Regions from separate parts of the Lysinibacillus sp. fls2-241-R2A-57 genome, predicted to be linked through region 1. Evidence: riboswitches for the same ligand, from Rfam matches in the RefSeq annotation. Region 1 holds a riboswitch; each other region holds the start of a gene.
The links. Region 1 has a riboswitch for cobalamin ahead of QRN68_RS07520 (FecCD family ABC transporter permease). Riboswitches for the same ligand answer to the same signal wherever they lie in the genome.
Positions count from the first base shown of each region.

Region 1 (5,041 bases):
AATTTTTTCAAGCTGTTGCTGATCTAATTGTGCAAACTTTATCTCTTCCACTTTCATCAATTCCTTTCACGTATACAATTCCCCAAAAAGGATATAAGTATACACGAAGAAAATGAAGCTCTTTCTTCTATTAACAGTTGTCCTATCCATAAATAGCAGGTGTATCTGTTATTGTTGAAAAACAAAATGGTCAAGAAGATCTTTGTAAATTTTGTGGCGCTTTAAATAAGGGTGATTTCCGTCCCAGGCTATTCGTAAAAAAGCGCCCAGCCGGAACGGAGATCAACCCCTCCTTTTGCCGAAGAACCATACTTTATTTATGTAGTTTTTAAAGCTTTCTTCGTAAATTGCTCAGAGACATACGTTAAATAAGGCTTCCCTGTAAGTGGATGTATTTGAATATCAGCATAAACACCAAATACATCCTGTAATAATTGTGGCGTAAGTACTTCTTCTGGTGTTCCAAAACAAACAATTCGACCTTGCTGTAAAACATAAATTTGATCGCAATACATAGCTGCAATGTTTAAATCATGTATGGCAGCAACAACTGTTAAATGTAGGGTTTGAATTAGATCCATTAGCTGCAATTGATGCTGAATATCTAGATGATTTGTTGGCTCATCTAAAATAAGCATCTGTGCTTGCTGAGCGAGAGCACGGGCAACCATCACACGCTTTTTTTCTCCCCCCGAAAGAGAGCTAAAGCTACGTTTCTCTAAATGAGCAATCCCTGTTTGATCAAGTGCACTTTTTACAATTTGAAAATCTTGTTGTTGATCAAGCTCGAATAGTTTTTTATGGGGTGTTCTCCCCATACTTACTAAATCATGTACGGTAAAGTCGAATAAGACCGGTGTTTCTTGGCTCACAACTGCTAAATTTTTCGCAATACTTTTACTCGATTGCTTTAAAATATCCTGTTCATTTAATAAGACTGTTCCACTTTCTGGTTTTAATAAACGATACATATTCTTTAGTAGCGTTGACTTCCCACTACCATTAGGACCAATCAGCCCAACGAATTGCTTTTCCTTTATTTGAACACTTACTTCATGTAATATGCGTTCATCAGAAATGGAGAAAGATACTTGTTTCGCTTCTAATGTCATAATTTTCAATCCCCTTCACCGAAAGAATAATTGTTACGACGTAGCAGCCAAATGAAAAATGGCCCACCACAAAAAGCCGTGATAATTCCAATTGGCATTTCTTCAGGAGCAATTAAAATTCGGGCAAGTGCATCTGCCCAAACTAAGAAAATCCCCCCTAATAAAGCACTAATCGGTATGACATATTTATGGTTTGAACCTACAATTAGCCGTACAATATGTGGAATGATTAAGCCAACAAATCCGATTGAACCACTGACTGCGACAAGAACACCCGTTAATAATGAAACTAATAAGATAAGTTGAACTCGAAACTGTTGTAAATTAACCCCTAAAGTGACAGCTGCTTCATCTCCAAGAAGTAATAAATTTAAACTTCGATAGTGGAGCCATAACAAGGCAAACACCACAATAAAAATAACTGTAGGAATTAAAACATTACTCCACTTTGCACCAGCTAAGCTTCCTAGCATCCAAAACATGACTGCCTTCATTCCGCCCTCTTGCTTCGACATCATTAATATAAAATTTGAAATAGCAGATAAAATAAACGACACCGCCATCCCTGAAAGTAAAAGTCGAAAGACAGAAACTCTACCGCCAACACGCGCTAAGAAGAAAACTAACGCCATCGCTGTGAGAGAACCGATAAATGCAGATACGGAAAGAGCATAAACACCAAGAAATGAAAAAGCACCTAAAATGATGACAGCTGTAGCACCAACCGTTGCACCAGAAGAAATCCCTAAAATATATGGTTCAGCAATTGAATTACGAACAAGTGCCTGAATAGCTGCTCCTGCAATTGCCAATCCTGCTCCAACGATAGCAGCGAGCAATACACGTGGAGCTCGGATTTGCCAAATGATAATTTCCTGTGAGCGACTCCAATCTTGTTCTATTCCATTTTGTATAAGTGGGATTTTTGAAAGGATGACCTTCCATACATATTGTGGCGTAACAGAAACCGATCCAACCATTATAGCAATTGTCATTGAAATGAGTAGAACTAGAAGAAGAGTCATTGAGAGTAGTATAAATTTTTTATTCATCTGTTTATTAACTCCTAATCAAAAATAATAGGTACGAAGCAATAAAAAAGGGTATTCCATGCTAAATACGCATAGAAATACCCGAGATTAAACAAAGTAAGAAAGATTTCCTTCTATTGTCCGTAATCGCTTTCATCCTCGTGGGCATTACAGGTATTCGCTAATTGGCAGGTCTCCTGGCTTCGAATCAATGTACTATGATTGCCTTCCCATTCTAGAACAGTGGCTAAATCATCATAGAACTCCTCGTTACAGTTGCGGGACAGCGTCGGATTTGCACCAACTTCCCTTTTAAGTGACACATTTACAAGATGTCACACCATTAGCATCATATATATTTTAAAATTATGACGATTCTATCATATATTTTAATAGTTCGTCTATTACTAGAATTATTCATCCAAATAAGAAGGATAATTATTTTTGTGTTAACTGAATAAAATAATCAAGTTGACACAAAAACTTTATTTTCTTACACTATTATTATCAACATTACTTATTAGGGGTGAAATAATGACAACAGTAGCGGAACACTCGCATCACAAATTAAGAACAGTAGATATTGCTTATATTGGACTATTTTCAACATTGATGATGATTGGCGCTAATATTACTTCCTTTGTACCTTTTATGGTTGTTGGTGGCGTACCAATTACGCTGCAAACATTTTTTGCTATATTAGCAGGACTGATTCTTGGTAGTAGAAAAGGTGCACTCGCTTGTACTGTTTATATGTGCATCGGTTTAGCAGGCGCACCTGTATTTGCACGTTTCAGTGGTGGCTTTGGACAAATCTTAAGTCCTACATTCGGTTTTATTGTCACTTTTATATTAGCTGCATATGTTGCAGGGCTTATTGTAGAGCGCAGCGGAACGAAAAAAAGCTATGTAATTGCTGCTTTAATTGCAACTGCCATTAATTATTTACTTGGAACGAATTGGATGTATTTCGCCTATAAGCTATGGGCTAGTGCTCCAGATGCTTTTTCTTATAAGATGGCATGGCTTTGGATGATGCCTCCATTACCAAAGGATATTATTTTAGCTATATTTGCCGGTATTTTTGCCTACCGCCTACAAAAAGTATTGAAAATAATTCCTGTTAAATAACAGAAACCCTTCTTTAGTTTGATGCTAAAGAGGGTTTTTTTTCTTGTAAGACTGCTATCCACAATTTCTGCACATTTATTTGCTACATTAAGGGCAAATAAGGAGGAGGAAATTAACATGATATTAAAAAGACAATGGCTTATTGGCATACTGACAGCATTAGCTTTACTAACATTATCAGCTTGCTCTGCCAGTTCAACTAAGCCGGAAACCAATTCAAAAAATAACACCGAAACTGAGCAGAGCACTGAGATGGATCATTCTATGATGAACCATTCAAGCTCTAGTGAAGTACCAACAACTTTGAAAAATGCTGAAAAACCAAAGTTTCCTGTTGGAAGCACCGCCATTATTACGGATGGTCATATGGCAGGTATGAAAGGCGCAGAAGCAACGATTGTTGGGGCTTATGATACGACAGCCTACATTGTCTCCTATGAGCCAACTACAGGTGGAAATCGCGTAGATAATCATAAGTGGGTTATTCATGAGGAATTGATAGATTCAGGTGAAGCTCCATTGGCTCCTGGTACAGAAATCAAAACGAATGCATCTCATATGGAAGGCATGGAAAATGCGACTGTCCATATAGATGAGGCACTACAAACAACCGTTTATATGATTGATTATACGTCTACAACTACAGGTGAAGCAGTGAAAAACCATAAATGGGTTACGGAAGAAGAGCTAGCAACAAAAAAATAAAAATTCAACCTCTGCGGGAATTCTTCCGTCAGAGGTTGTTATTTCTAGCTTCTAAAGGCTTTCGATCAGCTGACTTATGCCATTTATAGCCGATTCCCCAAACTGTTTGTAAGTACTCATCAGCTGGAAAACCACTTTTTCGTAATTTTTCTCGTAAATTACGGACATGTGAATCAATAGTTCGATCTTCAATTGATACGTTATAACCCCAGACTGTATTAATGAGATGTTCTCTTGAGAAAACTTTATTTTGATAATCAAGAAATAACGCTAACATTGCAAATTCTTTCGGCGTTAAAGGAATAGCCTCTTGTTGAAAATATAATTCAAAGGATTCTTTATTTAAACGTAGCCCTTCAAAGAAAATAACTTTTTCTTCGACTTTCGTTCTTCTTAATACAGCATTTATACGAGCTAGTAATTCTTCTTCATCGAAAGGCTTTAAAATATAGTCGTCTGCCCCAATATTTAACCCTTTTATGATATCAGCCTGCTCCCCTTTTGCTGTTAGCATAATCACTGGTATATCCGAAAACTTCCTTATTTCCTGACAAGCTTGCCAGCCATCCATCTCTGGCATCATAATATCTAACAGCACTAAGTCTATATGATTTTCCTCTAAATACACTAGAGCATTTCTAATCGATGTCATTGCTATACAATGAAACGTAGGCTCTAAGTAAAGAGATAGTAAATCTAGCATCCTTGATTCATCGTCAATTAGTAATAATGTTTTCATTCGTTCCTACTCCTTAAACAGTAATTCAAAAGTAGTCCCTTTGTTTTCCTCACTAAAAACGGTTACTTCTCCTCCTTGTGCATGTACAAGCTCTTTGACAATAGCGAGGCCTAATCCTGAACCTCCATGCGCACGTGTACGAGATTTTTCTACCCTATAAAAGCGTTCAAAAATATAAGGTAAATCCTTCTTCGGAATCCCTTTCCCAGTATCTTTTATAATAATTTTTAACAAGTTACTGTGTCTTTTCACAATTACGGAAGTCGAATCTCCTGAGGAACAATACGTTAATGCGTTATTTAAAAGATTTAAAATAATTTGCT
Region 1 covers NZ_JARVRU010000036.1:47,300-52,340, forward strand. Annotated here, with positions in the region: gene QRN68_RS07510 (hypothetical protein) at 1-51, opposite strand, end outside; gene QRN68_RS07515 (heme ABC transporter ATP-binding protein) at 318-1,112, opposite strand; gene QRN68_RS07520 (FecCD family ABC transporter permease) at 1,118-2,164, opposite strand; cobalamin riboswitch at 2,314-2,503, opposite strand; gene QRN68_RS07525 (biotin transporter BioY) at 2,678-3,274, shown strand; gene QRN68_RS07530 (YdhK family protein) at 3,392-3,979, shown strand; gene QRN68_RS07535 (response regulator transcription factor) at 4,008-4,718, opposite strand; gene QRN68_RS07540 (sensor histidine kinase) at 4,725-5,041, opposite strand, start outside.

Region 2 (5,041 bases), on a different contig from region 1:
TTGGAGGCGAAGCACTATGTGACAAATCGTCATGCATTTGGCAAGCCTTTAACGCAATATCCTATGATTCAGGATACATTAGGGAACTTTGCTGCCAAGCTTCATGTAGAAGTTGCTACTGTTTTTGATCTAATTCAGCTCTACGATAAAGTAACAAGTGGACAGGGTAATGAACAGGACATCATTATGAATCGCTTAAATATTGCTATTATGAAAAAAGAAACGGCAGAGCAAGCGGTCCATTATGCAAGTGAAGCGATTGAATTACATGGAGGGAATGGCTATATTGAGGATTTCGTTACACCTCGCTTATTAAGAGATGCACAGGTGCTGACTGTGTGGGAGGGAACTGCTAATATTTTAGCATTAGAACTCATTCGTTTAGTAGATAAGTTTCAAGCGCATGAATTGTTTGTTCGTGTCATGGAGGAACGTCTAGAAAAACTAGCTGACAGTCCATTGCTTCAAATTGTAGAGGAGCAATTAGCAAAACTAGACTTGACATTGCGAACATTTAGCGGCTTAGATGAAGCAACGAAAACGTTTGAGGCAAAAAAGGTTGCAGAAAAAATGGCACATGTATATGAAAGTGTTGTAGCGATCGAATGGGCACATAAATTCGGCGGTAAATATGAAAAGCTAGCAGATATTTATTTAGAGAGCACATGGGCATTGCGAGAAATGGGTGCGCCAATGAAAACGGTTCAGTATTTTTCTGATATAGTTTAACTTCTTTCAGCGGGTGTCCAAATACCTGCCGAAATAGAGGAACTTAGTCTAAAAACGCCACGTCTTGTGGTAACAACTGAGTGACCAACATCATGTTGCTGACGCTGCGCTTTCGCACAAAAAACAACTGTTGCTGACGCTGCGCTTTCGCACAAAAAACATCATGCCGCTGACGCTGCGCTAGCACTACGCTTTCGCACAAAAAAACATCATGTTGGTCTAAAGCCTTCGGACGCAATTATGCCGGAGCATAATTGATTTGATTAGAAGTTGTCTCGAATCGAGGCGACTTCTATTTTTTTCATGTATAATAAAATCAACTGAAAATTATAAAGGTTCTTTACTTATGTAAAGTGAAAAGGGAAATCGGTGTCATTCCGATGCGGTCCCGCCACTGTATGTGTGAGTTTTTTCAATTTTCGCCACTGAAAATTTCGGGAAGGCATGGAAAAGCGAATGGAGCACGAGCCAGGAGACCTGCCTTTATAGAAAACACGTTACAGCCTACGAGGATAGGGTGGTGGATTTTGTAAAAGTATTTTTGTGCAAATTTGAACCCCTCATCTTTTTATGATGAGGGGTTATTTGTTTTGTATGATTGATGTCGATAAATTCACAATCGTAGGCGATAAAAGCTAAAATGCATCGATAAATCAGAAAAACAAGTTGTTAAATATAGGCACAGATTGACTAAGGGGGAGAGCCTTTAAATGAGTAGAACGTTTATAGCCTATGTAACAGCAATTACGCTTCTAATTATTAGCATCTGGTGTGGCGTAGCGATAGGCTCAGTTCATATTCCACTAGAAGTATTGTGGAATCAGGCGGCAGATGAAACAGCTGCCAATATTTTATGGAAAATTCGTTTACCTCGAGTTCTGCTGGCTGGACTTGTCGGGGCTTCTCTTGCCATTGCAGGGGCAGCTTTTCAAGGCTTATTAAAAAATCCTTTGGCAGATCCTTATACGTTAGGTGTTTCTTCGGGTGCATCAGTTGGCGCAGTTATGACGATTTTCTTTAGTATATCAATTCCAGTAATAGGGAATTATGCATTACCAATCTTCAGTATGATAGGTGCAATATTAACGATGGTAGCTGTCATGGGCTTTGCTAGAATAGTAGACCGCACGCTAAAAATGGAAACTCTTATTTTAACAGGGGTCATCTTTAGTTCATTTTTAGGCTCCTTGATTTCATTAATGATTGCATTATCTGGTGAGGAGCTACGACAAGTTATGGGATGGCTGCTCGGCTCAGTATCAATGCGAGGTTGGCCTTATGTTCAAATGATTATTCCGTTTGTGATAATTGGTTCAATCATGCTTTGGACACAAAGACGCGAGTTAAATGTTCTGTTATATGGAGAGGAACGCGCGAAGCATTTAGGTGTTAATGTTAAGCGTAGTAAATATATAATTTTGGTAGGCGGGTCAATGTTGACAGGAGCAGCTGTAGCGGTTTCTGGTACGATTGGTTTTGTTGGCTTAGTTGTACCACATATGACGCGGATGCTTTGGGGTTCAGATCACCGTCATTTATTGCCATTATCATTTTTAAATGGGGCAACTTTGCTCATTATTTGTGATTTAATAGCTCGAACAATTATTATGCCAAGAGAGCTACCGATTGGCGTAATTACTGCATTTATTGGCGCACCCGTTTTTTCTTATATTTTTTATAAGCAACGTAGAAGCAAGGGGGGACGGGCATGATTGTTGTTGAACATCTTTCTGGTGGCTATGAAGACGTGCCGATTGTCCAGGATATAAGTTTTTCCGTTGAAAAAGGAAAAATATTAGGGATTTTAGGCCCGAACGGTAGTGGAAAATCCACACTGTTAAAAGTAATGAGTGGCATACTACCAGCAACTGCAGGCACTATATTAGTAGACGGTAAAAATATTAACGCTTATAATGCCCGTGCATTGGCGAAAAAAATGGCAGTGCTACCACAATTACATGCGAATGCCTTTACAAATAGTGTACGTGAGGCGGTATCACTTGGACGTTATCCACATCAAACAGGCTTCTTTTCAAGCTGGACTGAACGCGATGAACAAGCGGTCCAACATGCGATGCTACAAACAGGTGTGAAACGCTATGAACAGACACCGATGGAATTTTTGTCGGGCGGTGAACAACAACGAGTTTTTGTAGCCCAAGCCCTTGCGCAAACGTCGGAAATATTACTGCTAGATGAGCCGACGAACCATCTAGATATTGCCCATCAACGTCAAATTTTAGATATGGTGCGAAAAGAAGCAATTGAATGTGGATTAACCGTTATTATGGTACTACATGATATGAATTTAGCTGCCCTCTATTGTGATGAATTATTACTAATGGAAGGCGGAAGAATGCGAGCATTTGGGGCACCACATGAAGTATTAATCGCTTCGCAAATTGAAGATGTTTATCATGCGCGAGTAGCGACTTATGCACATCCTGAAATTCCAAAGCCTCAAATAACAATGATGCCAGCTTCAGTCGAACATCAGCAACGTGCTGTCATCGAAAAGGAAAATTTCACTGTTACGGATCATTACATTCAGCTTCAATCAGAGTTTCCGTTAAAAACGGTTTCCTCAGCAGTCCATAATCCGGGTATCGGTTGGTATGATTGCCTATTAAATCGCTCTGTACCAATAGATTATGTCATTAGTGATGTAAAGAAAGAGGTCGCTGAATTTTTACAAAAGGAGCATTTTTCACCTACAAGTACAGTCGTTATGTTAACAGCTGTCCCGACAAATCTTGTAGCCATTAATGAATTTAAAGCATCTTTTGGTAGCGTATTTGTTGCTGTTACGGCTGGTGTTGGTAATGCAGTGGATGTGTCACGTGCACATGAAAGACAGGATGAGCCATATATTGGTACTATAAATACATGGGTCATCGTTAATGGTTGCTTATCAGAGGAAGCGTTTTTCCAAGCAATGATGACAGCTAATGAGGCAAAAACAAAGGCATTGCAATCAGAAAATATTCGTGATGAGCTTAGTGGTACGATTGCAACAGGTACTGCTACAGATAGTTTATTAATTGCGGCGACACAAAAAGGGGAAGAAATGCAGTACGGTGGCCCAATTACAGATGTAGGCAAAATTATCGGTAAAGGTGTTTTTGAAACAACTGTACAGGCAATAAAAAATTATCTTCATTCAGTAGAGGGTTTTCTGTAGCGAAAGTGAAACGTCAGCTACAAATGGTTTATTGTAGCGAAAGCAAAACGTCAGCTACAAATGGTTTATTGTAGCGAAAGCGAAGTGTCAGCTACAGATGATTTATTGTAGCGAAAGCAAAGCGACAGCTACAGATGATTTATTGTAGCGTCAGCTATAATTACGCCAAAGTGAAATTGATAAAAATAAATTCTAGGAGATGAGAGAAATGAAGCTTTACACAAAAACTGGCGATACGGGGAAAACAAGTCTTATAGGGGGACGTGTTGACAAAGATAGTTTACGCGTAGAGACATATGGGGCAATTGATGAGTTAAATTCTTTTATTGGCAAGGCAGTAAGTGAATTAGATCGTGAGTTATTCAAGGATATTTTAATTGATTTAGAAACGATTCAGCATGAGCTTTTCGATGCAGGTGGTGACCTTGCTAACGTCATGAAGGAACGACATTATAAGCTGACAGAGCAGCCAATTGAAGTGTTAGAATCTCGTATTGATGCATTATCAGATGAAGCGCCACCATTACAGCGTTTTATTTTACCAGGTGGTGCACCAGCAGCTGCAACCTTGCACATTGCTCGCACTGTAGCGCGTCGAGCAGAGAGACAAATGGTAACGCTTATGAAGGAAATTGAAGATGTACCGACAATTGTGCAAAAGTATTTAAACCGTCTATCGGATTATTTATTTGCGGTTGCACGAGTTGTTAATCATCGATTGAATGTTGCAGATATTGAATATATTCGAAGTGGCAATGTCTTTAAAAAATAACTTGATCTCCAAAAGCTGTGGATGACATTTGATATAGGTTGATTGTACTTTGAAGATTTATCGGAACAAAATCTCATTTTATCGGAATAATTTTAGCTTTTATCGGAATAATTCAGTTTTTATCAACTAAGATCCTACTTTGAAATCTAGCACACTTAAAAAAGTCGATTTGCCATCAAAAACATGATGCAAATCGACTTTTTGAGTATCTGAATACAATCAAAAGGTAGATTTATAATATAAATGAATAAATCTCTTTAGTTTTTCAATGCCCTCTAAAAAAATTCAGGGTGGCTTTTTTTCTTGTAAAATGTAAGAATATAAAATTATCAGAAATATTTCCGTTTTATGTTGACTGA
Region 2 covers NZ_JARVRU010000049.1:3,165-8,205, forward strand. Annotated here, with positions in the region: gene QRN68_RS10380 (acyl-CoA dehydrogenase family protein) at 1-729, shown strand, start outside; gene QRN68_RS10385 (hypothetical protein) at 726-884, opposite strand; cobalamin riboswitch at 1,046-1,228, shown strand; gene QRN68_RS10390 (FecCD family ABC transporter permease) at 1,440-2,441, shown strand; gene QRN68_RS10395 (adenosylcobinamide amidohydrolase) at 2,438-3,910, shown strand; gene QRN68_RS10400 (cob(I)yrinic acid a,c-diamide adenosyltransferase) at 4,119-4,682, shown strand.
Region 2: another riboswitch for cobalamin. It lies ahead of QRN68_RS10390 (FecCD family ABC transporter permease); the one in region 1 lies ahead of QRN68_RS07520 (FecCD family ABC transporter permease).

Region 3 (5,041 bases), on a different contig from region 1:
TTTTTTAGGCTTTGGTTCTGGTGTTATCGCTAAACTGGACTTGATTCGATTTGCATTAGGATCTGTCGCAAAATCATTACGCGCCTGTCCTGTTTCTTGATTCATTGCCCACGGTTCATTTTCTTCTTTCAGTCGTTGATGTGGTCGTAACGGTTGTTTTTCTTCGCCAAGTGTATATTTACGCTGATAACCACGTGGCGTAATCATTTTATTGTCGTAGAAGAACGTTGATGAATTTCCAATCACAACGGTTGTTAGCATACCAATATCGTGTTCTAGCATTTCTGCCAAAGTCGTCATTGTAATTTCCTGGCGTTCACGATACGCGCTTTTCACAAGTCCTACCGGCGTATCTGGAGAGCGATATTCTAATAAAATTCGTTGTGCCTCCACAATTTGTCTCGTACGACGACCACTCTTTGGGTTATAAAGAGCAATAACAAAATCCGCCATTGCGGCTGCTTCTACTCGTTTTGCAATTAAATTCCAAGGCGTTAAGTGGTCACTTAAACTAATCGTACAGGCGTCATGCATAATCGGAGCACCTAGTAAACTTGCACACGAATTGATAGCCGAAATACCCGGAACAATTTCTACCTCAACACCAGTTGCTTCCGTCCAGCCTAGCTCGATTAATACCTCATACACTAATCCCGCCATGCCATAGACACCAGCATCTCCGCTCGAAATAACAGATACGATACTGCCTGCCTCTGCTTGGCGGACCGCTTCCTGTGCACGTGAAACCTCTTCTGTCATACCGGTACTAATAATTGACTTTGCACTTACTAAATCCTGAATAAGTTCAACATAAGTTTTATAGCCTATGATCATATCACTTTGTTGTAGTGCCTCCACAGCACGAGTCGTAATATGTTTAAAATCTCCAGGTCCAAAGCCAACTACGAAAATCTTCCCTTTTTGCGACATTTTGTTACCCCTCTTTCACCTTTTCAATACCTTTAATGGCTGTTGTTTGTGCTGTACGCTGTAACGAACCTTCACGCAGTGTAAAGACATGCTCATTATGTAACGATTCGTGATTTAAATCTTGAACAAGTGCCCGCGCATGCTCTGTGGTCGGCACACGGTACCAATTCCCTTGAGGATAAGCGATGACAACACAAGCATCCTTACACCTACCATTACAGCGTGTCCTTGTCGTATGTATTTCCTTATCAATCGCCAGCAACTGAATTTCATCACGGATTGCCTGTGTAATTTCCTCTCCATCTTTTTTCATACAGCTACTGCCATTGCAAATAAAAAGATGCGTTTTCATCCCCTCTAAATTCCATGTTGTCATTGTTGTTCTCCCCTCATTTGCTTTTAGGAAAAAGAAAAAACCTTTACTCTAGACGAAGAGTAAAGGTTTTGTAGAAGCCAAATTAAAACGAATATATACAGGTACTCGCTCTCGCTTCAACTTCTCCCTCCGAAAAGTTTGCATGCATTTATCGCAATAAGCAGGTTTCCTGACTTAAGCTTCCTTTTACTTTCGCGCCTTCCCAAGTTTTCACTAGTGGCATTTGCGATTTCATCAGCTATTACAGTAGCGGGGGCTGTATCGGATTTTCACCGATTTCCCTATTATCTCGAAAATATTCGAGCACTTATTGACGTTTTTATATGAAATTGTATTTTTTATGTAATAGAAATCTGTCTCTATCATAGCTTATTTTTTTAAAATTTCAATATTTCTTTCTTAATTTGTGACATTTTTATTAATTATTCAGCAAATTTCCCCTAGAAAAAAGGGAAATTCCTCTTCTGTATTATCCGAATTTTCTACAATGCCCCTCAATTTAAAAAATTTTTCATAAAAAAGATAGCTTGTTTACGGAAATTCATGTTACACTTTGTCGTGAAATCTCACAACTTCATCTTTTTTCGGTGCGAATTGTTCATCAATTCGCTTAAAAGGGAAGCCGGTTTAAGTCCGGCGCGGTCCCGCCACTGTACTAGGGAGTTTTATAGATAATGTCACTGTCCAAAGGATGGGAAGGCCTATAAAACGTTGAACTAAAGCCAGGAGACCTGCCGAAAAATAAGTGATCGTTTCAACCTACGAGGATAGGTGTGCGCCTAGCAGATTAGATTTTTAATTACTTTTTTAGCTATGCACTTTTCCTGAATCGGAGAAGTGTTTTTTTATCTTCATTTTCATCTCAAGGTGGTAGATGCGTACAGATATGGTTCCGGTTGAGGAGCAAAACACCTATTTTATGGCAAGGTGAAATAATTTCGTTCGCACGCTAATTCGAAAATTTTAATGTAAGGAGGAGAGATTTTGAAATTCTCAGGTTGGAAGCTTAGTTATTTCTTACTGGCATTTTTATTCGTGCCAAATCGTGCATTTGCTATGCATATCATGGAGGGCTTTTTGCCGATTGAATGGGCAATTTTTTGGTGGGTCATTTCCATTCCATTTATTATTTTAGGATTACGTTCAATTCGCAAAACCATTGATGAAAATCCTGAAACAAAAATGATACTAGGTTTATCGGGTGCCTTCGCCTTTGTGCTATCAGCCTTAAAAATCCCTTCTGTAACAGGGAGTTGCTCGCACCCGACAGGAGTTGGACTTGGGACTGTTCTTTTTGGGCCACTAGCTATGAGTGTGATCGGGACAATCGTATTATTATTCCAATCTTTACTTTTAGCACATGGTGGACTTACAACTTTAGGGGCAAACGCCTTTTCCATGGCAATTGTTGGTCCTATTATTGCTTACTATGTTTTTAAAGGCTCACAAAAAATAGGGCTATCATTTTCCATAGCTGTCTTTTTAGCAGCAATGCTTGGTGACTTAGGTACATATGTTGTCACTTCTGTACAGTTAGCTCTTGCCTTCCCTTCTGAAGTAGGAGGATTTATGGCTTCATTCACAAAATTTGCTGGTATTTTTGCATTAACACAAATTCCTCTCGCTATTAGTGAAGGAATTTTAACAGTGATCGTTATGAACTTCTTGAAAAAATATAATTTGAGCGAACTAAAAGCATTACGTGTTTTCTCAGCAAAGGAGGCACACTAATATGAAAAAAAATTTACTGCTCCTAGCAATTGTTGTGTTTCTAGCAATCTTCCCTCTCTTTATCCAAAAAGGTGCAGAATTTGAAGGGGCTGATGGCCAAGCAGAAGCAGCGATTAGTGAAATTAACGCTGACTACGAACCTTGGTTTGAAAGCATATGGGAGCCACCGAGTGGTGAAATTGAAAGCTTATTATTCGCACTACAAGCTGCTATCGGCGCTGGATTTATCGGCTATTTTATCGGCTTAATGCGCGGCAAACATAAAGAAGGTTAAACGCTATGTTACTCATTGATAAGTATGCATATATGAATAAACTAGCGTCTGTTCATCCGCTAGAAAAAATGACGTTATCCCTGGGATTACTATTATTGTCGCTTATCATTAGAGATGAACGAATTTCACTCATTACATTTATTGTGATGAGTGCTTTTATCATTCTAAGCGCAAAAATTCCATTTAAATATTATGCAAAACTACTATTGCTACCAGGATTTTTTTTACTTTCAAGTTTAGTATCCATATTAATTTCTATAGCACCATCAACAAGCACGCTACCTGCTCACATATGGTCTTTCACTGTAAATAATTGGACAATTTTCGTCAGCAGTGCAAGCATAACGATAGCACAGCAGCTTTTTTTCATCGTCCTTGGCAGCACTAGTTGTTTGTATTTTTTAATTCTTACAACATCGGTACAATCAATTTGCTATGTTCTACGACAATGGCGACTTCCTGTTTTATTTGTAGAGCTAGTAGAATTAACGTATCGTTTTATTTTTATATTTTTAGACAGTATGCAAAAAATTCATCTTGCCCAGCAGGCTCGCTTAGGTTACCGCTCCCCTATGCAGTGGCTACGCTCCATATCAATGCTGATTGCAGCATTATTAGCAGAGCTGTTTCAACGAAGTCGTGAGCTAAACAATGCAATGGAAGCACGCGGTGGCGAAACTGTCTATTGGCAAGAGAATGTTACCTATTGCATGAAAAACTGGCTAGGTATTGCTGCTATCTTTATTTCCCTCATCATTTATGGAGGTTTTTTCTGATGACAGACTTTTACTTTGAACTAAATCAATTATCCTACGCTTATGCCGATGGAACTCATGCTTTAACAGATATTACACTCCAAATTCCAAAAGGGAAAAAAATCGCTTTACTTGGTCATAATGGAGCTGGAAAGTCAACGTTATTTCAGCATTTAAACGGCATTTTGAAGCCTACCACTGGAAATATATCCTTTTGTGGCAAAGAACTTAACTATAGTAGAAAAGCATTAAAAGAATTACGCCAACAGGTTGGTATTGTTTTTCAGGATGCAGACAACCAGCTTTTTTCAGGTACAGTTAAGCAAGATATTGCATTTGGACCTTTGAACCTTGGTTGGACGACTGAAAAAATTGAAGAGAAAATAGCATGGGCTGTTGCTCAAACTGAAGTTGAACCATTACTCGATAAACCGATCCATTTTTTGAGTGTTGGACAGAAAAAACGTGTGGCAATGGCTGGAGTTCTAGCGATGGAACCATCTGTTTTATTATTAGATGAACCAACAGCTGGACTAGACAATTATTATGTTGCACAAGTTTTACAGTATTTAGCTAAATTAGAGAATGGTGAACGTACTATTTTACTAGCAACGCATGATATCCCATTAGCCTATGAATGGGCAGATCAAATAATCGTAATGGAAGCTGGGAAAATTATTTATAATGGAGACCCTGTTGAATTGTTCTATCAAGAAGAGTTACTTGAACGGGCCCATCTCGAACGCCCATGGGTCTTTGACATGACGATTGCCTTGCAAAAGAAGAAACTATTTGAGAAAAACATTACAATGCCCCGTTCAAAGGGAGATTTACAAAGACTAATTGAGCAGCTTTAAGACGATGCTTTAAGGTTATAACATTTCTTGGACTATAGTTGCGTTTTTAGCTCATCACCAAAAGTTGTGGATGACATTTGTTAAAATATATGCCCTGTATATTAGGTGATTGGAGTGT
Region 3 covers NZ_JARVRU010000037.1:5,625-10,665, reverse strand. Annotated here, with positions in the region: gene cobJ (precorrin-3B C(17)-methyltransferase) at 1-930, opposite strand, end outside; gene QRN68_RS07665 ((2Fe-2S) ferredoxin domain-containing protein) at 935-1,306, opposite strand; cobalamin riboswitch at 1,449-1,632, opposite strand; cobalamin riboswitch at 1,875-2,059, shown strand; gene QRN68_RS07660 (energy-coupling factor ABC transporter permease) at 2,291-3,037, shown strand; gene QRN68_RS07655 (energy-coupling factor ABC transporter substrate-binding protein) at 3,039-3,311, shown strand; gene cbiQ (cobalt ECF transporter T component CbiQ) at 3,317-4,087, shown strand; gene QRN68_RS07645 (energy-coupling factor ABC transporter ATP-binding protein) at 4,087-4,923, shown strand.
Region 3: another riboswitch for cobalamin. It lies ahead of QRN68_RS07660 (energy-coupling factor ABC transporter permease); the one in region 1 lies ahead of QRN68_RS07520 (FecCD family ABC transporter permease).